3 regions of the Alteromonas sp. ABH4_456 genome follow, and region 3 is predicted to be linked to each of the others. Evidence: predicted binding sites of a transcription regulator. Region 3 holds the regulator's gene; each other region holds the start of a gene.
What was found. Region 3 encodes LexA, which represses DNA repair genes until DNA is damaged. Its sites were predicted from a motif close to TACTGTATNNNNATACAGTA; they were not measured.
Positions count from the first base shown of each region.

Region 1: dinB (DNA polymerase IV) is a predicted target of LexA. The motif match lies at 4,256-4,275, and genes of this name have one in related genera.
Region 2: recA (recombinase RecA) is a predicted target of LexA. The motif match lies at 6,868-6,887, and genes of this name have one in related genera.

Region 1 is NZ_JBSWXO010000007.1:147,400-157,334, reverse strand. It holds gene ACXAG2_RS12650 (putative bifunctional diguanylate cyclase/phosphodiesterase) at 1-48, opposite strand, end outside; gene ACXAG2_RS12645 (serine/threonine dehydratase) at 189-1,196, shown strand; gene ACXAG2_RS12640 (amidohydrolase) at 1,200-2,861, shown strand; gene ACXAG2_RS12635 (DUF1653 domain-containing protein) at 2,937-3,167, opposite strand; gene dinB (DNA polymerase IV) at 3,169-4,245, opposite strand; gene ACXAG2_RS12625 (glycoside hydrolase family 108 protein) at 4,432-4,944, shown strand; gene ACXAG2_RS12620 (hypothetical protein) at 5,398-5,664, shown strand; partial or broken gene ACXAG2_RS12615 (PPC domain-containing protein) at 5,616-6,047, shown strand; gene nqrM ((Na+)-NQR maturation NqrM) at 6,119-6,352, opposite strand; gene ACXAG2_RS12605 (FAD:protein FMN transferase) at 6,362-7,384, opposite strand; gene nqrF (NADH:ubiquinone reductase (Na(+)-transporting) subunit F) at 7,448-8,677, opposite strand; gene nqrE (NADH:ubiquinone reductase (Na(+)-transporting) subunit E) at 8,698-9,306, opposite strand; gene ACXAG2_RS12590 (NADH:ubiquinone reductase (Na(+)-transporting) subunit D) at 9,310-9,935, opposite strand, start outside.
Region 2 is NZ_JBSWXO010000004.1:27,444-37,378, forward strand. It holds gene ACXAG2_RS07565 (hypothetical protein) at 1-183, opposite strand, end outside; gene eno (phosphopyruvate hydratase) at 261-1,553, opposite strand; gene ACXAG2_RS07575 (CTP synthase) at 1,612-3,243, opposite strand; gene mutS (DNA mismatch repair protein MutS) at 3,410-5,983, opposite strand; gene ACXAG2_RS07585 (CinA family protein) at 6,316-6,831, shown strand; gene recA (recombinase RecA) at 7,040-8,077, shown strand; gene ACXAG2_RS07595 (methyl-accepting chemotaxis protein) at 8,456-9,935, shown strand, end outside.
Region 3 is NZ_JBSWXO010000002.1:447,388-457,322, forward strand. It holds gene coxB (cytochrome c oxidase subunit II) at 1-848, opposite strand, end outside; gene ACXAG2_RS05015 (YceI family protein) at 1,256-1,828, shown strand; gene ACXAG2_RS05020 (serine hydrolase domain-containing protein) at 1,938-3,077, shown strand; gene lexA (transcriptional repressor LexA) at 3,180-3,806, opposite strand; gene ACXAG2_RS05030 (type 1 glutamine amidotransferase domain-containing protein) at 4,065-4,742, opposite strand; gene ACXAG2_RS05035 (coniferyl aldehyde dehydrogenase) at 4,777-6,057, opposite strand; gene ACXAG2_RS05040 (substrate-binding domain-containing protein) at 6,125-6,814, shown strand; gene ACXAG2_RS05045 (MFS transporter) at 6,839-8,140, opposite strand; gene ACXAG2_RS05050 (LacI family DNA-binding transcriptional regulator) at 8,183-9,202, opposite strand; gene ACXAG2_RS05055 (TonB-dependent receptor) at 9,579-9,935, shown strand, end outside.

The DNA of each region.
Region 1 (9,935 bases), on a different contig from region 3:
CAGCATGAACGGGAGCAGGTAAACCCTGCTTTTCTTTCGTTCTGGCATCACATCACTACCCGGCTATGTTGAAACCGGGAAAAATACTACAAAAGTATGAAGCTTTTATTAAGTCGCAGCATCACAGAAACAGTGATAGTGTAGAAGGTTGAAATAGCGAAGACTATCAAGGAACAAAAGTGACAGATATCCGCCTTCCCACCTTCGATGACGTGCATGCGGCGACATTACGGCTTAAGGGAAAAGTAAGCCGCACACCTCTGCTGGAATCCTCATTATTAAACCGCTGGCTGGGTCAGCGTATTTTGTTTAAAGCAGAATGCCTGCAAACTACCGGCGCATTTAAAATGCGCGGTGCAACAAATTTTATCAGCAAGCTGGCAGAGCAAAATGCTCTCCCTTCACGCATTGTGGCAAACAGTTCAGGTAACCATGCCCAGGCCGTGGCTTATGCTGCTGCACAACAGAATATTCCAGCAACGATTTACTCCACTGAAAATATCTCTGCGGTAAAAGCCGCTGCGACTAAAAGCTATGGCGCGACACTGGCGTTGTACCCTACGCGGCCCGAAGCCGATGCAGCGGTGGCCGAAGCAGCAAAAGAAGAAGGAACTGTATGGATCCCGCCCTTTGATCATCCGGATATTATCGCCGGTCAGGGCACAGCATGTATGGAAGCGCTGGAAGATGCCGGTAAAGTGGATGCCGTATTTGCGCCTTGCGGCGGCGGTGGCCTTATCAGTGGCACCTTACTTGCTGCCAGAGCCCTGCAACCGGATGCCAAAGTCATCGGCGCAGAACCTCAGGTAGCCAACGATGCATCGCGTTCTCTGCAAAGCGGTATTATTGAATCACTACCGGGGCCCGCAAACACGCTCGCAGACGGTGCGGCCACACCTGCAGTTGGCTTGCATACCTTCCCGCTTTTACAGCAACTGGATGACTTTTACGAAGTTGATGAAATCCAGATTGCCTACTGGACCCAATGGTTACAACATTTGCTGAAACTGCATGTAGAACCCACCAGTGCCATGAGCATGGCAGCGGTAACCTCATGGGCACTGGAAGCACCAAAAGGCCAGACCGCCCTGGTAATACTTACCGGCGGTAATATCAGCCAGCAGAGCATGCAAAAAATCTGGGCGACAGACTATTTACTTCAGCCACCTAACTTAACTGAACAGGAGCAGGACTAAGCCATGTCATTGTTTAAACGTTCATTACGGTGGAGTGCCGCCGTATTGCTTACTGCCTCATTTAACTCCCTTGCCGGCACGACATTAATCAATAATATCAGCGGCTATACCCTGAATAAAAAAGGCGAGCTGATCGCCTTTTCTTCAGTGCTGATAGAAAACGGCAAAGTGAAAAAACTGGATCCGGAGTCTCCCCGCGCCGATGCAGTTGTAGATGGCCATAACAATGTCTTACTGCCCGGTCTTATTGATGCCCACGGTCATCTGCTTGGCCTTGGCAGCAGTTTACTGGAAGTGGATGTCCGTGAGAGTAAAAGTGCGCAGGATGCGGCTAAGCTGGCTGCTGCCTACGCATTTGCCAATCCGGAACAGCACTGGATCACTGGCAGAGGCTGGAATCAGGAAATGTGGCCGGATCGCAGCTTCCCGGACGCAGGCATTCTGGATAAAGCGATCCCACGTCGCCCGGTGTGGCTGACCAGAGTTGATGCCCATGCAGGCTGGGCCAATTCAGCCGCATTAAAACTGGCCGGTATTACCCGTGATACGCCAGACCCGGTGGGCGGAAAAATTATGCGTGATGCCGGTGGTAATCCCTCTGGCGTGCTGATTGATAATGCCATGGGACTGATGGAAAAGGTGATGCCTGCCCCGGGCGCAGAACTTTACCATCAGCAGTTAAATGCCGCCGGTCAGCATTTGCTGTCTGTGGGTGTTACCGCCATGCATGACGCCGGTGTCCCTCATCAGGTTTACGATTTTTATCTGGCCCGTGCAGCTGAACAATCGTTGCCGGTACGTATTTATGCCATGGTCAGTGCTACAGACAAGGACCTGGACGCCATGCTGGATAACGGACCGGTACGCAGCAGTGACGATTTTCTGTTTATCCGCAGCGTAAAAGCTTATGGTGACGGCGCACTTGGAAGCCGTGGTGCGGCTTTGCTGGCTCCCTATACCGACGATCCCCATCAGACAGGTTTACTGCTTACCCAGCCTGAAGAAATGGCTCCCCTGTTCAGTAAAGTCATGAACGCCGGATTTCAGCTCAACTTTCACGCTATCGGCGACCGTGCAAACCGTATGGCGCTGGATCAATTTGAAAAGGAAATGAAAAAACATCCTGATGCTGACTTCAGAAACCGTATTGAACATGCTCAGGTGATTCATCCCGACGATCTGCCCCGGTTTGCGGAGCTGGGTGTACTGCCTTCCATGCAGCCCACCCACGCTACCAGCGATAAGAACATGGCAGAAGACCGCCTCGGAAAGGATCGCATGGCCGGTGCATATGCGTGGAAGACTTTGCTGGATTCAGGGATCCCCATTCCGCTGGGTTCAGACTTTCCTGTAGAGCTGGCCAATCCGTTTTACGGTATTCATGCTGCAGTTACCCGTCAGGACAGAAACAACCAGCCGGTAAAGGGCTGGTATGCTCACGAAGCGATGACCGTTCAGCAGGCTTTCAGAGGCTTTACGCTGGATGCTGCCTACGCCGCGCATATGGAAGACAGCCTGGGTACGCTGACCCCAGGGAAATGGGCTGACTTTATTCTTGTGGATCAGGATATATTCGATGTGGATCCGAAAGATATCTGGCGCACCCGGGTGCTGCAAACCTGGACAGCCGGAATTAAGGTATTTGATGCTGAACGCAACCAGTAACGGCCAAAACAGCGGATACAAGTAATTTAAAAGGGGCGCTTTGCGCCCCTTTTGTGATTTTATTCTACCGGATGATTAATCCCGGTCCTGCTCTTCAATATGTCTGAAACGGGGAACCGTTTGTCCGTTCACTTCCACCTGCTCAGTGAACATGGTCAGCGGACGGACCCAAAGCCCTTTTTCACCATATTCCGGCCGGTACACCACCAGTTCCGATTCATCTTCTGAGTGCTTAGCCACACCGATGACAGTATAAAAGTTGCCTTTGTAATGTTGATACGTTCCGGGCACAACCGACTTCGACATATTATTCATCCTCCAGTGGCAATAGCAGCTGCTCTGCCGGCAAACCGCCGGCTAATCCAATGTGAATGCCCACCAGCCTGACACCCCTGCCTCTGGCCCGCTGCCACGCTTCATCCAGCAATTCATAAAAAAACGCTTCTTTGATATCGTGATGACGGTGCTCAACGGTGGTTTGCTGGAAGTCCTGAAACTTGAGCTTCACGCCCTGAGATTTTATCAGACATTTCCGCTCACCGGTCTTTTTTAAATGCCCTTCAATGCGTTGCTGCATCTTCTCCCACAATACAGGCAGTACCGCCTTGCATTCATCAAGTGTATGCAAATCGCTGCTGAAGGTACGTTCCACTCCGATTGATTTTCTTACCCGGCTGACATTGACATCCCGCTCATCCACACCGTGAGCACGGTTCCACAGCACTGAACCGAATTTCCCCAGCTCTTTCTGCAGACGTTCAAAGGGATATTGCCGGACATCATTACAGGTAGTCAGGCCCAGACGCTGCAACTTCTGCTGTGTAACTTTGCCCACGCCGGGAATTTTTGACAGCGACATATTTCTGACAAATGCATCCAGCTTATCCGGTGTGATCACACATAACCCGTCCGGTTTATTTTCGTCACTGGCTACCTTAGCCACGAATTTGCATGATGCCACACCAGCCGAGGCAGTCAGATTCAGTTCTTCTTTAATTCGCCGGCGGATATCCTGTGCTATGAGTGTGGCGCTGCCGTTAAACAAAGTGGTGTGAGTGACATCCAGATAGGCTTCATCCAGAGATAAAGGCTCGATGAGGTCGGTATAGTCATTGAAAATTTCACGGATACGCTGACTCTCGCGGACGTACATATCCATTCTGCCGGGTACAAGAATGAGCTCAGGGCACAAACGCTTTGCGTATGCTGTTGCCATGGCAGAGCGCACACCAAACTTTCTTGCCGGATAGTTACACGTTGATATCACGCCACGGCGATCGGCGCTGCCGCCAATCGCTATGGGCTTATTGATCAATGACGGATTGTCGCGCATTTCAACTGCAGCGTAAAAGCAATCCATATCAACGTGAATAATCTTTCGCACTCTGCCACCACACTGTATATATGAACAGTATTTTAGCGGATTATGTCAACTATGCCAGTGCAAAGTTCAACACTGAATAATAGGTCAAAATATTGCAAAAAGTTAATACAACAGGATTGTAAAACCTTATTGAAAAGATAAACTGGTAATAAGCGTAAAATTTAACCATTCATCAGGGAGGATGTCATGGCTGCTTTTTTACCCGCCTTTGAAAAAATGATTGATAACGAAGGGGGCTATACACTTCATCGTGTGGAGGGTGACCGCGGTGGTGCTACCTACGCCGGTATAGCCCGCAATTTTCATCCTGACTGGGAAGGCTGGCCACTACTTGATGCCGGCGTCCCCGACAGTCAACTGATGCCTCATGTCGCAGCGTTCTACCAACAGCACTTTTGGGAACGGATCCGCGGAGACTTTATTGATTCTCAACGTGTAGCTGAAACCCTCTTTGATTTCGCCGTTAATGCCGGCCTGTCTGCAGCGTCGAAACTGGCTCAGGAAGTTGCTGATGTGTACGTTGACGGGATCATCGGTACGAAATCCTTAAAGGCCATCAACAACATGCCACCGGAAGTATTTCTGCATGGCTATGCACTCAAGAAAGTCGCCCGTTATGCGGAAATTGTTAATCATAATCCCTCACAGGCAAAGTTCCTTCTTGGCTGGATAAACCGGACACTGAAAGGTATTGCATAGCAAACCTTTCCGGCTCCGCCCCCGGATACGCTATCGTCTCTTTTTCCTGATTACATATTTACACAAAATTTAAGTTGGATTTCGGGATAAATCTGTTTTTATTTATCTTTTTCTTAACTTAAATTTTAGTCAGTTTTTGTTTCTCCGCTGCCCGTAATGTCTGGCCGGCATACCAATACCCCCGTTTTTTATACGTATTAAATGCCATTCATAGTTATACGGCTATATGCGTAACTCCCGATAGACTTAAGTAGTATGGATTTCGAGCTGCAGAAAAAAGCAGCGTTTACAACGTTTGTGCATAGCCGGTTTATTTCTCCTGAATGACAAGCTGACGGAACAGTTTTTGTCATCACTAAAGCAGATAAACCGATGTGTACAGACCCGGTAAAAATACCCCGTAGTAACACGCCACAGAGCGGGAGGGGATAACAACAAGACAGGAAAAAAATAATGTCCATATTACGCACATTACCATCCAAATCGTTACTCGCTACATCGTTAAGTTTAATCACATTAACCGCTACTGCAGCGTCTGCCGGCAACGGGCCGGTCAGTGTTTCCCCTGAACCACTTACCTTTGAGCAGTTAAAGAACCTGCGCCAGGAGCTGCGTTTACAGGAAAGCAATGAACGCTATATTGTCACCTTTAAAAATGGCAACGGCGCAGTGGCAGTTCAGGCAGAGATAATCAGTACGGTTACGGTATTGTCCGTGTAGCGGAGGCGAACAGCTACCTGAATAACAACGGTTGTGATGGCAGCGGTAACGGCGGCGGAGACCCGACCGATCCAGGTGTTGAACCGGTATCAGGACAATTAACAGGATTATCAGGTTCACGGTCATCCTGGGATCGCTACACCTGGGATATCCCGGCTGGCGTTTCCACGATGACAATTCAAATCTCCGGCGGCAGCGGTGATGCCGATCTGTATGTGAGATACGGCAGCCAGCCTTCCACATCGGCCTATGATTGTCGTCCTTACAAAAACGGCAACAGTGAGGTGTGCACGTTTACTGCACCGGCTGACGGCACCTGGCATATCGGCCTGAGAGCTTACAGCACTTACAGCAACGTAACGTTAAGTTACAGCTACGAGTAGAAACAAAAATGGCCGGACATTCGTCCGGCCATTTTCATCATCACTTGATGTGTACTGATAAACCTGAAAATTTACAGGATCTGGTTATCCTTCCACTCAGCAATTTTTTTCTGTCTGGCTTCTTCACGTTCCAGGCGCATCTTCTTACGGTCACACGGCTCAGGACAATCACAGGCTTTCTCAATACCCAGTGCGCCTAAACCGCCGCAACTACCGGAAATGGACTTCTTCTGGATCAGATAACCCACGGCCATTGCCAGTACCATGGCAAGAAAAAACACAAACGCGAGGATAAATGTAGACATCATCGTCTCCTAATTCTTAACTTCAACCATAGTATCAAACTCAGGAGATGCATACTCCTCAAAGCCATCTGCTGTGCGACGAATTAAGAAAACGGCAAGATGTTCTTTCTCCGCCAGCGCTTTAGCTTCATCCCACCCCATCACATTGAACGCAGTGGCAAGGCCATCAGCAGTCATAGATGACGGGTCCACCACCGTTACCGATACCAGATTATGAGTAATGGGTTTACCGGTTCGGGGATCAATCAGATGAGAATAACGCTTACCGTCCATTTCATAGTAATTGCGGTAATCCCCTGAGGTGGCAATGGCATTCGTACCAATAGAGACAATTTTCTGCACCGAGCGTTCCGTTGAGACCGGCTTCTCAATGGCTATTAACCATTCCTCACCATTCCCCCGCTCGCCTTTAACACGCATTTCACCGCCGATTTCCACCAGGTAGTTGTGCAGATCATGCTTTTCCATAATCACAGCAACCTGGTCTACACCGTAGCCTTTGGCAATAGTCGACAGGTCGACATAAACCATTGGATGCGTTTTCTTCAGACCCTGTTCTGAAATACTGATTTTATCCAGCCCGACATACTCTCGGACTTCAGAAATCTGCTCTTCAGATGGCACCTTTTCAGGACGTTTGTTCGGACCAAATCCCCACAAATTCACCAGCGGCCCCACAGTTACGTCCAGTACGTTATGACTTAGCTTGCCGAGCCTGATAGCTTCAGTCACCACCAATGACGTTTCGTCACTTAACGGAAAGGGCGTGGTGTAACGATTCTGGTTAAAACGGGATAATTCTGATGTAGGGTCATAGGTCGACATCAGTTTATTAATTTCTACTAACCGGGCATCAATGGCCTCTTGCAGACCATCAACCTGACCACGCTCATCCACTACATACTTAACATTGTAAGTGGTGCCCATGGTATTTCCGTGTAAATGCACAACCTGTTTGGCTTCCTCACCACAGGCACTAAGAAAGAGTACAACGACAGCAAGTACACTAAAACGAAGATACTGATTAATCACTTCTTATCCTTATCTATTAAAAAAGGGGGCGATGCCCCCTTTTTCAATTATACCGTTTGCTGATTAACCACCAAAGTCATCAAGCAGGATATTTTCGTCTTCTACCCCAAGATCTTTCAGCATGTTGATAACAGCTGCGTTCATCATGGGAGGACCACACATGTAGAATTCACAATCTTCCGGAGCAGGGTGATCTTTCAGATAGTTCTCAAGCAAGACATTGTGGATGAAGCCAGTGTAGCCATCCCAGTTGTCTTCAGGTTGAGGGTCAGAAAGTGCAACATGCCATTCGAAGTTTTCATTCTCGGCAGCCAGCTCATCGAAATCTTCAACATAGAACATTTCGCGCAGTGAACGGGCACCATACCAGAATGTGATCTTACGATCGGTTTTCAGACGACGAAGCTGGTCGAAGATGTGTGAACGCATAGGTGCCATACCTGCACCACCGCCAACAAACACCATTTCTGCGTCAGTTTCTTTCGCGAAGAACTCACCGAACGGACCAGAAATCGTTGCTTTATCACCTTCTTTCAGGCTCCAGATGTACGAAGACATTTTACCGGCAGGCAGAGTCAGGTTATTAGGCGGCGGCGTAGCAATACGCACGTTCAGCATAATAATACCTTCTTCTTCCGGGTAGTTCGCCATGGAGTAAGCACGGATAGTTTCTTCGTCTACTTTAGACTCGATGTCGAAGAAACCAAAGCGCTCCCAGTCACCGCGGAACTTCTCAGGAATGTCGTAATCTTTGTACTTCACGTGGTGAGCAGGTGCTTCAATCTGAATGTAACCACCAGCACGGAAAGGTACGCTTTCACCGTTAGGAATTTTAAGCTTAAGTTCTTTGATGAACGTGGCTTTGTTGTCGTTAGAAATAACTTCACAATCCCACTTCTTAACACCAAAGATTTCTTCTTCCAGTTCGATCTTCATGTCCTGCTTAATAGCAACCTGACATGATAAACGGCAACCTTCACGGGCTTCACGCTTAGTAATGTGGTCAAGTTCGGTTGGCAGAATTTCACCACCACCTTCTTTGATGTCTACACGACACTGACCACAAGAACCACCACCACCACATGCAGATGATACGAAAATACCCGCTTCAGCAAGTGCGCCAAGCAGTTTACCGCCAGGCTGCGTGGTAATCGCTTTTTCAGGATCATCGTTGATCATGATGGTCACGTCACCGCTTGGTACTAACTTAGATTTGGCAAACATGATAATAAATACCAGCGCCAGAACGATGACAATGAACATGCCAACGCCAAGTAACATTTCTATACTCATTTATATGCTCCTCTGCGTTATTACAGTGCGATACCAGTGAAAGACTGGAAGCCTAACGCCATCAGACCTGCGATCATGAACACAGAGCCCAGACCACGTACACCATCTGGCATATCAGCATATTTCAGTTTTTCACGAACAGCGGCCAGCAGAACGATAGCTAACGCCCAGCCCATACCACTACCTACACCGTAGACAATACTTTCAGTGAAGTTATATTCACGTTGAACCGCGAATGCCACACCACCGAATATTGCACAGTTAACTGTGATTAGCGGAAGGAAGATACCCAGAGCGTTATATAACGCAGGGAAAAACTTATCTAACGCCATTTCCAGAATCTGTACTAACGCAGCGATAACGCCGATAAACGTCAGGAAGTTCAGGAAGCTTAAGTCTGCATCAGGGAAACCGGCCCACGCCAGCGCACCCGGAGCAAGAATGTTTACATAGATAATCTGGTTTACCGGTACAGAGATACCCAGTACCACAATAACGGCTACACCCAGACCCATCGCTGTTTTTACTTTCTTAGATACGGCCAGAAACGTACACATACCCAGGAACAACGACAGCGCCATGTTCTCGATAAAAATCGAGCGAACGAATAAAGACAGATAATGTTCCACGAATTACTCCTTAGGCTCGACTTGTTCCGGACGGAAAGTACGGATAATCCATACCATGCCACCGATCAGGAAGAATGAGCTGAATGGCAGGATCAACAGGCCATTGCCCTGATACCAGCCACCGTTTTGTACCAGCGGCAGAATTTCGAAACCAAGGATGGTGCCGAAGCCGAACAGCTCTTTAACTGTACCGATACAAATCAGAATGAAAGAGTAACCCAGACCATTACCAATACCGTCCAGGAAGCTCATCAGCGGAGGACTCTTCATCGCATACGCTTCTGCACGACCCATTACGATACAGTTGGTGATGATCAGACCAACGAATACTGAGAGCTGTTTGGATACCTCGTAAGAGTAAGCCTTCAGGATTTGGTCTACCACGATTACCAGAGAAGCGATGATGGTCATCTGAATGATGATACGTACGCTTGACGGAATCTGGTTACGGATTGCCGAGATAAACAGGTTAGAGAACGCCACAACGCTTGTCAGCGCCAGCGACATAACCAGAGCTGTTTCCAGCTTAGTTGTAATCGCCAGTGCAGAACAGATACCCAGTACCTGCAGGGCGATCGGGTTGTTGTCTAAAATCGGTCCAAAGAGGACCTTTTTCATTTCTTTAGTGT
Region 2 (9,935 bases), on a different contig from region 3:
AGGAAGTGCGGCCAGTCTGCGTTGGAGGTAGGATATCTGCGCAGCGGACGCTTGTGAAAGCACCAGCAACTCGCGCTCGTAAAGGGCATTACAAATTTCTGTGAAGACCGGAGAATCGTCGGTTGCGCCGGTGGCAGCAAAAATATCAGTCTGACTGGACGACGTGTGAGAACCTGACGACATGGCTACAAAGGATTATGAAGAATATCAGTAAAGTAGCATTAAAAAGAACGGGTAGCCAGCGCTACCCGTTCATGTCATTATTGACCTTTGATTGCACTGCGACCCGGATATACCGCTTTGTCGCCCAGTGCCTGCTCGATACGCAGTAACTGGTTGTACTTGGCAACACGGTCAGAACGGCACAGAGAACCGGTCTTGATTTGACCCGCTGCAGTACCAACCGCCAGGTCTGCGATAGTCGCATCTTCGGTTTCACCTGAACGGTGAGAGATAACCGCAGTAAAACCTGCATCTTTCGCCATCTTGATTGCATTCAGGGTTTCGGTCAGTGAACCGATCTGGTTGAATTTAATCAGGATGGAGTTACCGATACCATTCTCAATACCACGGGACAGGATTTTGGTGTTAGTCACAAACAGGTCGTCACCAACCAGTTGTACTTTGTCACCAATCTTCTTAGTCAGGCTTGCCCAACCGTCCCAGTCACTCTCGTCCAGACCGTCTTCGATAGAAACGATAGGGTACTGTTCAGCCAGTTCAGCCAGGTAGTCACCAAAGGTTTCTGAGTCAAAAGACTTGTCTTCACCAGACAGCACATATTTGCCGTCTTTGTAGAATTCAGACGCCGCACAGTCCAGCGCCAGCGTGATATCTTCGTTCATTTTGTAGCCCGCTTTTTCAACGGCTTCTACAATAACAGCCAGCGCTTCAGCGTTAGAGCTCAGGTTAGGTGCAAAACCACCTTCGTCACCTACTGCTGTGTTCAGGCCTTTAGCAGACAGTACTTTTTTCAGGTTATGGAAAATTTCCGCACCCATGCGCAGGGCTTCTTTGAAGCTCTTCGCGCCAACTGGCTGAACCATGAATTCCTGAATGTCTACGTTGTTGTCAGCGTGTTCGCCACCGTTGATGATGTTCATCATAGGTACAGGCATAGAGTACTGACCTGACGTACCGTTTAAGTCAGCGATGTGCTCGTAAAGTGCAACGCCTTTTTCAATTGCAGCCGCTTTGGCAACAGCCAGAGAAACCGCCAGGATCGCATTTGCACCCAGCTTTTCTTTGTTCTCTGTACCGTCCAGCTCTAACATTTTGTTATCAACGTCAGTTTGTGCCAGTGGATCCATGCCAGCCAGCGCCGGAGCAATGATGTCGTTTACTGCAGCAACGGCTTTTTCTACGCCTTTGCCCAGGTAACGGCTTTTATCACCGTCACGCAGTTCCAGTGCTTCACGTGAACCAGTTGATGCACCGGATGGTGCAGCGGCACGACCCATTGCGCCTGAATCAAGGTAAACGTCTGCCTCTACAGTGGGGTTACCACGAGAGTCCAGGATTTCGCGTCCTACAATGCGAGCAATCTTCGCCATTTTATTTCCTCAACGTTTGTGCAGAAGGCAACGGGAGTAAGCCTTCTGCTTTTTAGAATCAGTGATTTTCTTTCTGGTATTTCCCGGCAGCTTCTACAAATCCTTTAAACAGCGGGTGGCCATCACGGGGCGTAGAAGTAAACTCCGGGTGGAACTGACCGGCAACAAACCATGGATGGTCAGGGATTTCGATCACTTCTACAAGGCGTTTGTCGGTGGACAAACCACTTACTTTCAGGCCCGCAGCTTCAATCTGGTCACGAAGGTTATTGTTTACTTCGTAACGGTGACGGTGGCGTTCGTAAATCTCTTCGCTGCCGTAGGTTTCACAGACTTTGCTGCCAGGGATCAGGTGACAAAGCTGGCTGCCTAAACGCATAGTGCCGCCTAAATCTGAAGAGGCATCGCGCTGTTCGGTAGAGCCGTCTGCATCCAGCCATTCAGTGATCAAACCAACAACCGGGAACGGTGTTTTAGGATCAAATTCGGTGCTGTTTGCGTTTTCCATACCAGCTACATTGCGGGCAAATTCAATTAAAGCAACCTGCATACCCAGACAAATTCCCAAATAAGGGACTTTATTCTCGCGGGCATAGCGTGCTGCTGCAATTTTGCCTTCGATACCGCGTTCACCGAAACCGCCGGGTACTAAGATAGCATCCAGGTGTTCTAAAATTTGTGTACCTTTTGTTTCAACGTCCTGAGAATCGACATAGTGAATATTCACTGTCAGGCGGTTTTTCAGACCGGCATGTTTTAATGCCTCATTGACAGATTTGTACGCGTCAGGCAATTCAACATATTTGCCCACCATACCGATATTCACTTCTGCAGTAGGGTTAGACTCTGCATAAAGTACCTGTTCCCATTCGGTCAGATCCGCTTCTTTGCAATCCAGACGGAAACGGTCAACAACCAGCTGGTCCATACCCTGTGCTTTAAGCGCAGCCGGGATACGGTAGATGCTGTCTACGTCTTTCAGTGAGATAACGGCTTTATCTGCCACGTTAGTGAACAGGGCAATCTTAGAACGTTCGGTAGCCGGCAGTGCGCCAACAGAACGGCAAACCAGGATGTCCGGTTGAATACCGATAGAACGCAGCTCTTTTACAGAGTGCTGAGTAGGCTTAGTTTTCACTTCGCCGGAAGCCGGCATGTAAGGTACCAGCGTCAGGTGCATGAACATGGCGCGCTCGCGGCCGACTTCTGTACCTAACTGGCGGATAGCTTCCAGGAACGGTTGTGATTCAATATCACCTACTGTACCGCCTACTTCAACAATTGCCACATCGTGACCTTCTGCACCGTCGATAACGCGACGCTTAATTTCGTTGGTGATGTGCGGGATGACCTGGATGGTTGCACCTAAATAGTCACCACGTCTTTCACGGCGTAATACTTCTTCGTAAACCCGGCCCGTGGTGAAGTTATTACGCTTGGTCATACGGGTGCGGATAAAACGCTCGTAGTGACCTAAATCTAAATCGGTTTCTGCGCCATCATCCGTGACAAACACTTCCCCGTGCTGGATTGGGCTCATTGTTCCCGGATCAACGTTGATATACGGATCCAGTTTTAACATCGTAACGGTGAGACCACGCGCTTCAAGAATAGCTGCTAACGACGCGGCAGCAATACCTTTACCAAGCGATGATACGACACCACCGGTGACGAAAATATAATTTGTCATGCGAAACCTAAGGCGTTGGAATTTTTGGCTAATGTGCTGAGAGTTGCGAAAACCGAACTAAGCACCTGGACGGCGCAATATTATAGCGAAAGAGTAGCAGGCAAACAATCGGTTTGCCTGCCGGGCTGGCGGGTTTATTTCAGGTAAATTAATAAAGCCTTAAGTATCACGCCTGACTTAGCCGTTTTAGCGTATAAATTAAATCCAGTGCCTGCCTGGGAGAAAGCTCATCGGGAGACAAATTATTCAGTGCATCCCGCAGCGGGGCAGGCATATCGGTAAAGTGCATTTCCGATTGTCCGGCTCTGGTCGTGGGAGCTCCGGAATCTGACGACGTTTTTGTTTCCTTTATGGCCGGGGCGTCTTCCTGTGGTGCCCGGTTTTCCAGTTCATGCAATTTAGCCCGGGCAGCATTGATTACCGGGCGGGGAACGCCGGCAAGCTGGGCAACCTGTAAGCCATAGCTTTTGCTGGCCGCACCGGTTTCTACAGTATGCATAAAGCGGATGGTATCGTCGTGCTCTACGGCATCTAAATGCACATTGACCACGCCTTCTTCAGAATCAGCTAATTGTGTCAGTTCAAAATAATGGGTGGCAAACAAGGTATAAGCATTAATCTCCCTTGCCAGGAAGCAGGCACATGCCCAGGCGAGAGATAAGCCATCGTATGTACTGGTGCCGCGCCCGATTTCATCCATTAATACCAGCGAGTGCTCAGTGGCATTATGCAAAATATTGGCGGTCTCGGTCATTTCCACCATGAAGGTAGAACGCCCTGACGCCAGGTCATCTGATGCACCAATACGTGTGAAAATACGATCCACACGGCCGATTTTTGCATTTTCTGCAGGTACGTAACACCCAAGGTATGCCATCAATACAATCAGAGCGGTCTGACGCATGTACGTTGATTTACCGCCCATGTTCGGACCGGTAATAACAAGCATGCGCTGTTTGGTGTCCAGTGTTACCGGGTTGGCAATAAACGGGTCCGTCATGACCTGCTCAACCACAGGATGCCGACCGGCTTCATAAATGATTTCACGGTTATCTGTGAGGGTAGGGCAATGTAAGTCGAGCGCGGTCGCCCGGTCGGCAAAACACTGAATCACATCCAGTTTAGCCAGTGCTTCAGCTGTGTTTATCAGCTTAGTAAGCTGAGGCTGGAAGGCATCGAATAATCCTTCATAAAGCTGCTTTTCCAGAGCCAGCGCCCGGCCCTGACTGGTCAGTACTTTATCTTCATGTTCTTTCAGCTCAGGCGTAATGTAACGCTCGGTGTTCTTCAACGTTTGACGGCGGATATAGTCTGCCGGGGCTGCGCCACTGTTTGCGCGGCTTAATTCGATAAAAAAGCCATGCACTTTGTTGTAGCCCACTTTCAGAGTTGAGACGCCGGTGCGCTCCCGTTCTCTGACTTCCAGAGCATCCAGGTAATCCGTGGCTCCCCTTGACAGCGCCCGCAATTCATCCAGCTCTTCATTAAAACCTTCAGCGATAACACCACCATCGCGGATCACAACCGGAGGGTTATCTACGATAGCCTCATTTAACAGGCTTTGTAATTCAGGATAGGTGCTGACAGCATTGGCCAGATCTGCACATAACGGATCCTCAAGAGAGGATAACTGGTCGAGCAGTCCGGGCAATTCGTTAAACGCATTGCGTAAACGGGAGAAATCCCTGGGACGGGCTGAACGCAGGGCCAACCGCGCCATGATACGTTCTATGTCACCAATGCGTTTTAGTGTATCGGCGATACCTTCATGGCCCTGTTCAATCAGTTTGCCGATGGCCTGCTGGCGTCGGGTGAGCTCATAATGATCGGTAATGGGGGCGTGCAAATAGCGTTGAAGTAATCTGCTGCCCATGGGGGTGGCGGTAGAATCCAGCACGCTGAACAGGGTATTTTCCTGACTGCCTGATAAATTGGCGGTTAATTCCAGGTTTCTTCGCGTGGCTGCATCTAGCTGAATACGTGTTTCCTGCTGTTCACGATGAATACTGCGAATATGGGGCAGGGCAGTACGTTGGGTATCTTTAACGTATTGCAGTACACAGCCGGCTGCGCCGGTGGCTTTATCTAAGCCGCTGATCCCGAAACCATCCAGTGATTTGGTGCCGAATTGCTGATTGAGTTGCTCTGTAGCCGTTTGCGGATCAAACTCCCATTCTGGACGGCGACGTAAACCTTTTCGTTTTTCAATAAGAGGTAAACCTTCGAATCCTTCCGGATAAAGCAGTTCCGCAGGATTAAGGCGTTGTAACTCGGCCAGCAATTGTTCGTCGCTGTCACATTCAACCACCAGAAAACGTCCGCTGCTGATATCGAGGGTGGCAACGCCGTACTGCATGCTGTGACCGCACACTGCAGCAAGCAGATTATCACGGCGCTCTTCTAATAGTGCTTCATCGGTGACTGTACCCGGGGTGACAATACGCTGAACCTGACGTTCTACTGGCCCTTTGCTGGTAGCAGGATCGCCCACCTGTTCACAAATCGCCACCGATTCGCCCATTTTTACAAGGCGCGCCAGGTAACCTTCCACTGCGTGATAAGGCACTCCCGCCATGGGAATGGGTTCACCGCCGGATTTGCCTCTGGCTGTTAATGAAATATCCAGCAGGTGTGCGGCCTTTTTGGCATCGTCATAGAAGAGTTCATAAAAGTCTCCCATCCGGTAAAACAGTAAAATATTAGGATGTTGTGCTTTTATAGCCAGATACTGGCGCATCATCGGCGTATGTGATTCCAAGAAAACCTCTTTGTTATGTTGATACTGTTTGCTAGCGAAGGCGCTTCTGTCCGGAAGACGGAACTGCATTTGAAACACGGCGTAAACCCATCCATGGGGCCTCGACTGCCGCTTCCCTGCGGCAGACGGTTTCAAATGCAGTCCTCGTATTCCGTACGCGCGCCTTCTCAGTAGGTGCTTCCGGCCGGAGCATGGAACTGCATTGGAAACAGGAAGCAATGCTTTCCCCGACAGGATTGAACTTAATCGCTCCGGCGTCTGCTAAACGTGTAAAATGGTACAACGGAATTAATTCATTGGTGAGTATTATTCGTATGAGCGCAGATTTTTCAACTGTTTCACAAGACAGTGCGTTACTTAAACAGGTGGTCGCCACCGGAGATGTGCTTCGCCGGCGAAATTGGCATGTATCTTGTGCTGAGTCCTGTACCGGTGGTGGAATTGCTTACGTATTAACTTCTGTTTCCGGTAGTTCTGACTGGTTCAATCAATCATGGGTCACTTATTCAAATGAGGCTAAGCAATCACTTATTGGGGTGAAAGCTGAAACGCTTGCGGAATTTGGTGCGGTGTCGGAACAAACTGTAGCTGAAATGGTGCAGGGAGTTGTTCAGGAGAGTGGTGCGCAGGTTGGCGTGTCGGTGAGTGGTATTGCAGGGCCTGGCGGCGGTTCGGCGGAAAAGCCGGTGGGTACAGTTTGGTTTGGCTTTATGATAGACGGTGAACTCATCACGCAGCGTCACGTATTTTCAGGTGACCGGTTAACCGTGCGGGAACAGGCCATCGCCCATGCAATTTCATATCTGTACCAACGACTGGTTGCTGAATAAAACGGGATTTGACAGACTAATTGTGAAATCTTACTTGACTGTATGCTTATACAGTATAAAATGCATTCAACATTCGAATTTCGTTTCGTGAGTTACTGAAGCGCTGACCGAATCATATTTTGCGGAAGTTAAAGAATAACAGAAGTAAAAGTGGCAGCGTAAAACGACAGGGTAACTACCGGACAGTCATTATCTTGAGGATAATATCGTGGACGACAACAAAAACAAAGCTCTTTCCGCCGCTCTTGGCCAAATTGAAAAGCAATTTGGTAAAGGTGCCATTATGCGTCTGGGTGACAATCAGGCGCATGATATCGAAGCCATTTCTACCGGTTCACTTAGTATCGACATTGCACTTGGAATAGGCGGTCTACCTTGCGGGCGTGTTGTTGAAATCTACGGTCCTGAGTCATCAGGTAAAACAACTCTGACACTGCAAGTTATCGCTGAAGCGCAAAAGAAAGGCAAAACTTGTGCATTCGTTGATGCTGAACACGCACTGGATCCTGTCTATGCAAGAAAGCTGGGCGTAAACATTGACGACCTGCTGGTCTCTCAGCCTGATACCGGTGAGCAGGCGCTGGAAATCTGTGACATGCTTGTTCGTTCCGGTGCAGTCGACGTAGTAATTGTTGACTCGGTAGCTGCGTTAACACCGAAAGCAGAGATTGAAGGTGAGATGGGTGATTCTCACGTGGGTCTTCAGGCACGTCTGATGTCTCAGGCACTGCGTAAGCTTACCGCTAACATCAAGAAATCGAATACGCTGTGTATCTTCATCAACCAGATCCGTATGAAGATTGGTGTTATGTTCGGTAACCCTGAAACCACAACAGGTGGTAACGCGTTGAAATTCTATGCCTCTGTGCGTCTGGATATCCGTCGTATCGGTGCGGTTAAAGAAGGTGATGAGGTTGTTGGTAACGAAACCCGTGTGAAAGTGGTGAAGAACAAAGTTGCACCACCGTTTAAGCAGGCGGAATTCATGATTCGTTACGGCGAGGGTATCAGTAAGGAAGCTGAACTTATTGACCTTGGTGTGAAGCAGAAGCTGGTTGATAAAGCCGGTGCCTGGTATAGCTACAACGGTGACCGTATTGGTCAGGGTAAAGCGAACGTAATGGCGTTCCTGAAAGATAACCCTGATATTGCGAATGACATCGAAACTAAGCTGCGCGCAGAGTTACTGGCTCAAAAAACAGTGAAGCCTGAAGAAGCCGAAGGCGAAACAGAAGAGAAATTGTAAGATTTATGTCCGGCAGCCTGTGAAAGGCTGCGCATGAAACGACAAATCAATAGACAGTAAATTAAATCAGAAGCCAGCTGAAAAGCTGGCTTCTTTTTTTGTGTGAAAAACCGGTTTTAAAAAAATCAATACCCGGAAAGGCGAGCCGTCCTGTAAGAAGGCCTCTGTAGACCATTTAGCTCCTTTTATTAGTGTTATCTAATGAAAAGAACAATAAAATCAGTAGGTAATGAACTGTACAAAAGACGAGGAATGCACTTTTTTATCGTTCAATTTACTGTAGAAGTGAAGATGACTGCCGTTAAAAACATAAATTTATAAAAAAGATTTCACCAGCTCCCGAATATGGAAGGTGAAACACAAACACGGGAACGCGTTATGAAATCACTCTCACTTCAGAAAAAATTTGTGCTCATTGTTGGCGGTGCTATCGCATTGTTACTGATTGTAGCAACGATTTTCCTGCTCAATATTGTCAGCGATAAAACCAGGCAGACCGTTGAGCGGGATCTCCATTTTCTCGTTACCAGTGAAGCGGAATCTGTAAAAGGTTTCTTTGCTACCTACGGAGGTGTCGCTTCTACATTTCTGAACAATCCTTTCTTCACTGACTTTTTTACTCAACACTCGCAGCGTGGCGGTACGTTAAGTGGTGAGGCTGCTGACGATATTTTTGCGTCATTCAGCGCCATCAGCAGTAATGACAAGCACATTAAGTCTGCTTTTTTCGGTACCGCCGGTACCGGAGAGTATTTTTATGAGCAGGGCCGTGTGGGTGAAGAAGATAATTACTTTGCAAATCAGCGCCCGTGGTTTTTGACCGCTGTAGAAAAAGGGGGCATCTATGTCACACCTCCGGCGACAGATTCACAGGATGGAAGCGTTTCGACGGTGGTTCAGGGGCCTGTGTACCGGGATGGTAAGCTTCTGGGAGTGGGTGGCGTGGATATTCTCATCACCACAGTCGCAGATATGCTGTCAGAGATCCAATATGAGAAAGCCGGCGCTGCGTTTCTTGTCGATGACGAACAAAATATTGTGTACTTCCCGGGGAGCAGGGAAGCCCTGCCACTATCATCTCCACTGGCGTCCATTGATAAAAGCCTGAAAGGTGCTGATGGCTTTGCAGCTTTAAGCGTAGATATTGCCCGCCATCCGGAAGGTATGACGCCAGTTTCATACAACAATGAAAATTATTTTGTTGTTTATAAACATGTCACTCTAGCTTCGCCGCAAATGAACTGGACATTGGGATTACTGGTTCCGAAGGCCGTGGTTGAAGCGCCGGTACAAGAGGCGCTACATACTTCACTAATTGTTGCTGTGGTTGTACTGGTTATCGCCGGAGCAGTTACCTGGTTTGCTGGTGCAGTGATCACCCGTCCGATTTTACAGCTCAAAGACGCTATGGCTGATATTGCTTCAGGAGATGGTGACTTAACCCGTCGTCTTGAAATTAAGTCGGGCGATGAAGTCGGGCAATTGGCTGAACAATTCAATGTATTTACCGGTAAAATTCATACATTACTACAGGATATTGTTCAGCATACCAGAGCTGTCGCTGAGGCCGCAGACCACTTGCGTGATGTGTCCGGCGCCAGCAGCCGCGAAATCAATCAGGAAAGAACTGAAGTAGACAGTGTGTCGACGGCAGTAACGGAAATGGCGCATACCGTACAGGAAATTTCAGCTAATGCTGCCGAATCCAGCAGAGCCGCAACCGTAGCAGAGCAGCAGGCGACAGACGGCATGTCGCAGGCACAAAACATGTTAACTGAGATCCATGCTCTTGCAGACGCAATCAGTCAGGGCGTTCAGACAGTTAGTGGTTTGAGCCAGGAGTCAGATAATATCGGCG
Region 3 (9,935 bases):
TGACCGTTAGGCATATGGCAGGCTGCGCATGTCGCGTTGTACACTTTCTCGCCGGTACTCATCAGCTCTTCTTTGCTCATGCTCATGGCCAGCAGGCGCTGCTCTTCTTCTTTCGCCTGTTTCACAATGGCTTCCTGCTCTGTCATCCAGGTTTTATATTCATCTGGGCTCTTCGCAATCACCACTACCGGCATGAAACCATGATCCTTCCCGCACAGTTCAGCGCACTGTCCACGGTAGATACCGGGCTCATTCACTTTTGTCCACGCCTCATTGATGAAGCCCGGATTAGCATCTTTCTTTACTGCGAAATCTGGCACCCACCAGGAATGGATAACGTCGTCAGAGGTGATCAGGAAGCGAACTTTTTGTCCGGTAGGAATGACCAGAGGACGATCTACCTCAAGCAGGTAGTTTTCTCCTTTTTCGAATTTGTTCTCAATCTGCTCACGCTGTGTGGCCATGATGGAGTAAAAGGACACATCGCTGTCCATGTACTTGTAATGCCATTTCCACTGGGAACCGGTGACAAGAACCGTCATTTCAGGTTCGCTGGCATCTTCCATAGCGATGAGGGTTTGTGCTGCCGGAACGGCCATAAAAATCAGAATCAGGAAAGGAATGACTGTCCAGGCGATTTCTACTTTCACGTTTTCGTGGAAGTGCGCCGGTTTGGCGCCCCGGGATTTACGGTGCTTGAACATGGAGTAAAACATCACTCCGAACACCACCACAGCGATGGCCACACAAATTGAGAACATCAGCATATGCAGGTCGTACACCTGTCCACTGATGTCTGTGACACCTTGTCTCAGGTTGATTTCACCTGCCCGGTCTGATGTTGCCATGGTTTCTGCTTGCAGCGACGCCGGAATAACAGTCATCGCTAACCCCCAAACCATCATTGCGTTACATACGAGTTTCTTCACTCAACACCTCCGTGATGGAGGATCTTGTGTAATACCCTGCTCACAGGACCCTGTCGTATCAGGCTAGCCGCCTGTTAATTTTTATCTCTTTTTGTTATTTTTTCGTTAACAACGGTATAAGAATTAAACAGATTTCATCTTGTGTCTAGTCTTTCTGAAAAAATAAATGGCCGGGGTGGCCTCAGAAACAGGGTCAAAGCACTTCATTCTGATATTTCGAATGTTTCGTTCAGATCTTCGACACATCCGTATTTGAGGAACGCCGTATTATAGGTAAGTAAATCGTCCTCACACTTGTGACATCAACGTTATGAAAGGAATGTGTAATGAATAAATTTATCCCGGCAGTATTAGTTTCAGGTTTAATCAGTGCAGGCGCATTCGCGGCGCCTGTGAGCTATCAGATTGATCCTACTCACACCAGCGTTATCGCTTCATGGAATCACTTCGGATTCTCTAATCCGACAGCCGCCATCAACGGCGCTGAAGGCACCATCGTGTTTGACAAAGACGCGCCGGAAGACAGCAAAATCGATGTGTCGGTGAAAATTGATACCATTGATTCATTTGTTAAAAATCTGAATGAAGAATTTGTCGGTGCTGACTGGTTCAATGCAGCGAAGTTTCCTTCTGCCACCTTCACCAGTACAGATGTTGAAATGACAGGTGATAAGACGATGGAAGTGACCGGCGATCTGACGATCAAAGGAGTGACTAAGTCCGTCACTATGGATGTCACTCTGAATGGTTCAGGTGTACACCCGATGACACAGAAAGAAGCGATTGGTTTTGATGCAATGACCACCATCAAGCGTTCTGACTTCGGGATTGATATGTATGTACCGAATGTGAGTGACGAAGTCACGCTGCACATCACCACAGAAGCACAAGCTAAATAAGTTTTCGCATCACCGTCCGGATGCCCGGCCCGCGCGAGCGGGCTTTTTTATTGGTAGCGGCCTGTTAACTGCGGTAGTCTGATTGTTTTTATTGTCAGGGATTGCTTCTATGTTGCGCCGCGCTGTTTTCTCCTCTTTTCTGTTATTTTTAACACCCTCTGTTTTTGCCAAAGATCTTCCTTCCGGCGCTATTAACGCTCTGTTTGAAGAAGCGGTAAGTCATGACACAGTGCCGGGTATAACCATGGCACTGGGCAACGATAAGAGCATGCTGATGGCTAAAGGCTACGGTTTTGCCGACGTGGAAAACCAAGCACTGATGACGACAGATCACAAGGTGCGTATAGGTAGTGTCTCTAAACTCATCGCCACCGCCGGATTAATGCGCCTTGCAGAAGCAGGCTACATTGATCTGGATAAACCGGTAACTGAATACGTCAGCGCATGGCCTGCTGATAAACCGGTCATTACTCTGCGCCAGCTTACCTCACATACAGCAGGCATCAGGCACTACAAAGAAGGTGCCAATGAATTCCTTCTGAATGAAAGTTATCCGGATATCTACAGTGCACTGGCGATGTTTAAAGATGATCCGCTGCTGTTTGCACCTGGCACAGATCACCGTTATTCAACGTTTGCCTGGACACTGGTCAGTGCCGCAATGGAAGGGGCTGACTCGTCCCGGGATTTCCGCGCCATCATAAACGAAGAAGTGTTCGCGCCGCTGAAACTGGACAACACGGTATTTGACGACCAGTACACTATCATCGATCACCGGGCGAGACCTTACACCGTACACGAAGGTGAGCTGATTAATGCGCCACAAACGGATCACAGCTATAAATGGGCCGGCGGCGGTTTTATTTCTACGCCGTCAGATATTGTCCGGTTTGCTGTAGCCCATGTGGCAAGCGACTACCTGAAACCAGAGACTACCCGCGCCATGTTTACTCCTGCCAGGCTTAACAATGGTGAAACCGTGGGCTTCGGCATAGGCTGGAAAACCGGTTTTGGCGATTACAAACAACGTAAAGCGTATAAAGATAATGTGAGCGCGCTGGCTTTGATGGACGATATTCCTGATGCAGTGATGCACTCAGGTGGCAGTATGGGCGGCATTACAATGACCATTCTTTGCCGTGAACATAAAACAGCGGTTACTGTAGTAAAAAATGTCAGTGGTGAAGACAATGCTGATGTTTTTCTGCTGGCGCTCAAGACACTGCACTTTGCACATACCAGCCAATAGTAATGAAAAAGGGCGATGATGGTTCACATCACCGCCCTTCTAATTTTTCAACGCTGTGGCCAGCGCACACAATAGTTATTGCACCGCGCTTAGCGAAAAGACTTACATCCAGTCAGCATTGCGGATAACACCTACGGCCAGACCTTCAATGTTGAATGGTTCAGCAGCAAGATCTACCTTGATGGTATCGAATTCTTCATTTTCTGCATGCAGCCATACTTCGCGGCCGCGTTTTTCCAGACGTTTTACCGTGACATCCTCATCAACCCTGGCAACAACAACCTGCCCATTGTGCACGTCAGTAGTTCGGTGAACGGCAAGTAAATCACCATCCAGAATACCGATATCTTTCATACTCATACCGTTTACACGTAACAGGAAATCTGCACGGGGGTGGAACAGATCAGGGTCGACCTTGTAATGCATTTCCACATGTTCCTGCGCCAGAATAGGTTCACCTGCCGCAACACGGCCGATTAACGGTAAGCCTGCGTCTTCATCGTTTTCTGCTTCCAGCGGAATATTCAGCTTTATACCCCGTGAGGTACCCGCCAGAATTTCGATAACACCTTTACGGGCCAGCGCCTTTAAATGCTCTTCTGCTGCATTAGCTGATTTAAACCCTAATTGCTTCGCAATTTCCGCACGGGTGGGCGGCATGCCGGTTTCCAGCATGGTGGTTTTGATCAGTTCGAGAACTTCCGTTTGTCTTGGAGTAAGTGGACGCATAAACAGCCCTGTTTTTCTATACAGTTCCTGTGAGTATATACAGTTGCGCTGGTTTGACAAGAGCTGCCGGCGAAATTATTACGCTTATTCAAGGGGCGCAGTTAACAGCGCCTGGTTTTCATTGCAACGATATGCATTAGTTATACATTGTAATACGCTGTTTTAGTTCTCCTTGGGAATAAAAAGGTATCTTCTTATCAAGAAATTTTCGCCAGGTGGCCTCCTAATCAGAACGCCACCGGCTAGATTTGAGGGGAATTATGCAAGTTGTTTAATCAAGGCTTGCGCGACAGCTTCGGAGCTGGCTGGATTTTGGCCTGTAATCAATCGGCCATCTTCAACTACGTGAGGCTCCCAGTCCGCACCTTTTTCATAGTGACCGCCAAGACGAATGAATTCATCTTCTATCAAGAATGGCACCACATCAGTCAACTCCACTCCCGCTTCTTCTCCGTTAGTAAAGCCAGTAACTTTACGACCTTTGATAAGCGGCTCGCCGTTATCAGTTTTTACATGACGCAGGACCCCAGGGGCATGACACACAAAACTGATTGGCTTGCCTGCCCGCTCAAACGCTTCGATCAGTGAAACAGACTGATCTGACTCGGCAAGATCCCACAGAGGGCCATGACCGCCAGGGTAAAACACTGCATCAAAATCTGCTTGTGATACGTTTTCAAGTTTGACGGTATTCGCCAGTACTTGCTGCGCCTGCTCGTCTTGTTTAAATCGCTCGGTAGCAGGGGTTTGAAAGTCAGGCAAGTCACTTTTCGGGTCCAGAGGTGGTTGTCCCCCCAGAGGTGAAGCCAACACCAGCTCAGCACCTGCATCTAAAAAGGTGTAGTAAGGTGCGGCAAACTCTTCTAACCAAAAGCCTGTTTTTTCACCGGTGTTACCCAGCTCATTATGCGATGTAAGTACCATTAAAATTTTCATATAAACCTCTCTATCTTTTATCAATATGGGTGAATCAGTGATTAAAAAAAGCGTCTACGGCTGCTTGTTTGTCTGCATACGGTGCTCGCAAGCGAAGGTTTGATGTACCCGCTTCGCTTTGTACTACCACCGCCCTGGCATGAGAGAACTGGCGGAAGCCATGAATACCATGGTAAGCCCCCATACCTGACGCGCCCACACCACCAAAAGGCAGCTCATCAATAGATACATGGGTCATAACGTCGTTGATGACCAGCGCCCCAGAAGTCGTTTGTTGCGCAAACGCTTGCTGTGCTGTGCTGTCCTCATTGAAGTAATAGGCGGCCAAAGGACGAGGGTGTTGATTAATGTACTTAATTGCCTCGTCTTCTTCTTGATACAGACGAATGGGCAACAATGGACCAAATATTTCTTCCTGCATGATCGCCATGTCGTCAGTTGCCCCAATCACCAAATGCGGAGCGATTTTACGGCTAGAGGCGTCGTAAGCCGGTTCATTTTGCGGCGCAAGATTGATGATCTCGGCGCCTTTTTGACGTGCATCTTCTAATAGATCGACTAAGCGCTGGTAATGGCGTTCGTTAATGATCGCGGTGTAGTCGGTATTTTCTTGAATGCTTGGGAAAGTTTTTCCCATGAATTCTCGCGCTTGGTCTTTGAACGCTTGAGCCTGTTCTGCAGGCAGCAAAACATAATCTGGTGACAGGCAAATTTGACCAGCATTAAAGGATTTAATCGTTAATGTGCGTTCAACGGCTTTGCTCAGGTCAGCACCTTTGGCCACCATAACTGGTGACTTTCCGCCCAGCTCCAATGTCACTGGCACAAGGTTCTCTGCAGCAGCCCGCATCACATGCTTACCCACAGCGGTACTACCAGTAAAGACTAAATGATCGAAAGGTAAGTGGCTGAAAGCTTGGCCAACATCCGCATCTCCTAGTACGACGGTTAGCTCTTCAGGGCCGAAATAACGGGCCACTAATTCAGCCAATAAATCTGAAGTCTCAGGCGTCAGCTCAGAAGGCTTCAACATGGCGCTATTACCGGCTGCGAATACGCCAGCTAACGGTCCAAATGCTAAATTGATTGGAAAATTCCAGGGACTAATGACACCAACAACCCCTAACGGTTGAAACTGTATTTCAGTGTGCATTTCAGGATCAGGTGAGGCGGTTTGTTCTGCCTCCATCCAGGTATCGAGATTATCGATCGCGTGTTGCAGCATCTTGCTGGTCGTTACCATATCGGCCACGTAGGACTGATATAAGCTACGGTGCCCAAAATCTTCGCTCATTGCAGGACTAGAGGTGGCCATTGGGCGACCTTTATTTGAACGTTCTTCTAGTGGCGTCGAGCCTACCTCCACAGCGGATGAATTAGCCATGGGCATTGGTGATAAGCTGGAAGCAGCAGAGGCGGCTTTGGCTTCAGCAAGAGATCGATCAATGGACATCTCTGGTGTCTTGCAGATAGTCGGACATGCGGATTTTATAGCTGAGATACTCAGTGTACCGATGCTACCGTTATTGGAGTCGGGGGTGAAAATTCGTATGCACACCGGTAACGGCAGTATGGTGTCGGACATGTTACTTGAGGGGCACTGTGATCTGGGAATCTCAGCCCACCCAGTCTTAGATGATCGTTTAAAAAGCGAGCTGATTTATACCAGTAAAGTACTCCCAGTGGCCGCTCCAAGTACCGTAAAGCGCATATTGTCAGCACAAGACTTTGGCGAAGCGATTCGTGCCGAGCCTTTATTGGCTTATAACCTGGAGTTATCTTTGATCGAGCCTTGGCTGCTAAAAAATCAAATTAGTATTGCATCGTTGGTGCCTGCTGTTGTTAGTCAAGATCTGCGTGCCCAGCGTAAATTGCTGGCACAAGGCTTTGGTTGGTCTGTTATGCCCGAGTTCTTATGTCAGCAGCAAATTGCTCAAAGCGAACTCATGGAGATCCCTTCGCCAGTTGGTACACATGAAATTCACTACTACCTAATTTGGTTACCCAGTGCTTTACGTCAAGTCCGCGTTGCTCACGCAAGACAGACCTTACTCACTCAATTAAGGTCGTAATGTCGCCGTTTACTCTGGGCGTCATTATTTATCTTTTTCAGTAGCTAACGCGTTATGCACCGCACGGGTGAGAGGATAAAACCAGAGCACCACAGCCCCGAGCAGACAGCCTGCGCTGGCTACCAGCGAAATGATTTCGACAAACAGCACAGACTCAATATCAGCGTTTGCACTTTGCGCCGCATATTCCAGCGCACCGGCAATCACAGCAAAAGACAGCCCGTCGCTTATCCGCATCACCAGATGAAATGCGCCAAAGGTAAGCGCCTGATTAGGTATCCCCTGATCCCTGGCACCGTATTCAATGGTGTCTGGTAATGCTGACCACACCAGTACCAGCAGTCCGCCTGAGAAAAAACCACAAACAGCGAAATAAACACATGCACCGGTCATCGTGGCCGGGATCAGCAGAAGAAAGCTAAGGAAAGTCACAGCCAGCCCGGCCAGCGCAAGGATCATGGCATGATGCTTTTCCATGCGCTGTGAGAGGCGGTTAAACCAGGGTAGCGCCACCAGCTTTCCTGCCGCCAGACTCATAATGAACCAGGTCGTCAGCTTCTCGTCGTGAAAAAGCATGCTTGCGAAGTAAACGCCGGATTTGTAGAACACCGGAATAAAGATACACGGCAGTAATGAATATACCGCCAGTACCATGAATGCCTTATTTCGCAGGAGTGCACGGAATGCTTTACTGAGCGGAGGCGGGTGTTTGACCGCTGTCAGATTACCTTCCCGCCAGACCGGCAAAATACATAAATAAATATTCACCAGCATGAACACGCTTGCCGTGATAAGCAAGATAGTCCGCATCCCGTTATCCTTTGACTCCAGCATGGCAAGTGTATCGCCGGCAAATGCGGCGAAGAGCAGGATTGCACAGGAATTATAAAAAATGCGGGATGAAGACAGACGTGTCCGCTCATGGCTGTCTCTGGTCAGTGACCCCATCATCGCGTTGTGAGGTATGTCTACCAGTGCATAACCAATGCGAAAGAGGATGGTCACCACAAGATAAAAAGTAAACAGATAGTCCGCACCGGCCGGCAGGGGATAAAACAAAATAGCGAACGACAGTACTGTCAGCGGCGCACCTGAGGCGATGACTTTCTGGTAGTGCAAATTATATCTGTCGAGAAGCAGAGACAGCGAGATATCCAGCACGCCGGATACAAGCAGAGACACCATCAGGATCAGGCCCGCTGCCGCTGCCCCCAGTCCCTGTATATCGGCAAAATAATAAAGCAGCAGTAAATCAGTAAAGTTCCAGAGTGTACTTTTAGTAAAAGCACCGGATGCATAGGCCTGTCTCTGGAAAGATGTCAGCATGAGCAGCTTCCGGAGGGCGGGATAGCAACCGGCATATTCATATCAGAGCAGCGGCCCGCAGGAGCTTCGCTGCACGTATTTACAAGTCAGATCTTCTTTCTCTTCATAGGGACGATGCAACACAAGCTGTTGGATCAGCTTGCCGGCCGCTGCGCGTCCCAGATTGCCCACCGGCTGGTGCACAGTGCTGAGTGGTGGCCACAGATTCTTACTGGAAGGGTCGTCGTCAAAACCTATCACCGATACATCATAAGGGATCCGCAATTTCAGCTGGCTGGCCACTTTGTAAACCAGAGTGGCAAGATAATCATTGAAGGTAAAAAATGCGGTGGGGCGATCGTCCCCAGACAGCAGATGACGGATAATCTTTTCATATTCTTCATCTGACGACATAGGGCCCTGAAAAACCAGCGATGGATCAACAGGAATATCAAAATCGCGGTGCGCTTCTTCATAGCCCTGATAACGCAGTAAGCCACCGTGTACATTGTTAAAATTAATGATCGCAACACGGCGGTGCCCCAGCGTAAGTAAATGACTCACCGCCTCTTTCACGCCGGCCACAATGTCACAGGAGACACAGCTGTTGGCGTCCAGTGACATAGGCAGAATTTTAATCGCCGGTTTTTGTTCAGCTTCGATGACTGACAATACTCCCTGATCATCACACAGTGGTGGCGTAAGAATGTAACCGTCAGGGTTTGAACGTTCCGCCAGTGCCTTAACCTGTTCCGCCAGCGAGGTTCTGTCTTTTACCGGCCGCACCAGTAAATCGTAGCCAGCTTCGTCACACACTTCGATAGCACCGGATGTCAGTCTCGCCGAATAGGAGTTCGAGGCATAGTCCATATATAAGAGACAAATAAGATAAGACTGTTTGGTGCGCAGGCGCCTGGCATTGAGGTCCGGCCGGTAGCCGGTAACGGCCACTGCACTGAGCACCTTTTCTTTATTTTTATCTCTGACTGTCGGGTCATTATTTAATACACGCGATACCGTTTTAATTGATACACCGGCAACCCGGGCGACATCATGTACCGTGAGATTCTTATCCGTCTTCATTATGGCGAGCTTCGTATATTTATGAACACATTGTGCCACAGAAGACACCTGACAGAGAATCCATCAAGTTGTAAAAAGTTTCGCAAATAGACAACGATAGCATATACCTTACAAAGATATTTTTATAACCATTCAGAATATGTAAAATAAACATAAATTAAATCATAAAATTAAACTTAACTGACTTAACAAATAGCTAAAAGACAACGATAGACTTTTTAAATATCAACGTAGTATGATTGTTAAACATTTAACAGATATTAAACATTTGCCACACCGGAATCTGCCGTACCGGTGAGTGATAAAAATAAAAACCGTTAATTTGCCGGGTGCTGATAACAGCCCCGAAAGGACTACACTCTGAGGAGAAAATCCGATGTTTAACAAAAAACCACTGAATCGCGCATTGTTGCTCGCACTGGGCACGATGACATCCACTTATGCCGCGGCTCAGGACAACACCAGTGATGACGCGAAAGCGAACTCACAACTGGAGGTCATTGAAGTCACCGCACAAAAGCGGGTACAGGGCTTCATGGAAGTACCGGTTGCCGTTACCACAGTATCCGGCGAAATTTTAGATGCCGCTCAGGCCACAGAATTCCAGGACTTAGTTCAGGTAAGTCCGTCGGTGACATTTAACCAGTCCGGCGATATGCGTGGTTCCGGTGTGAACATTCGCGGGATTGGTACCACCGCGTTCCAGACTGCTGTTGAACCTACTGTCAGTACA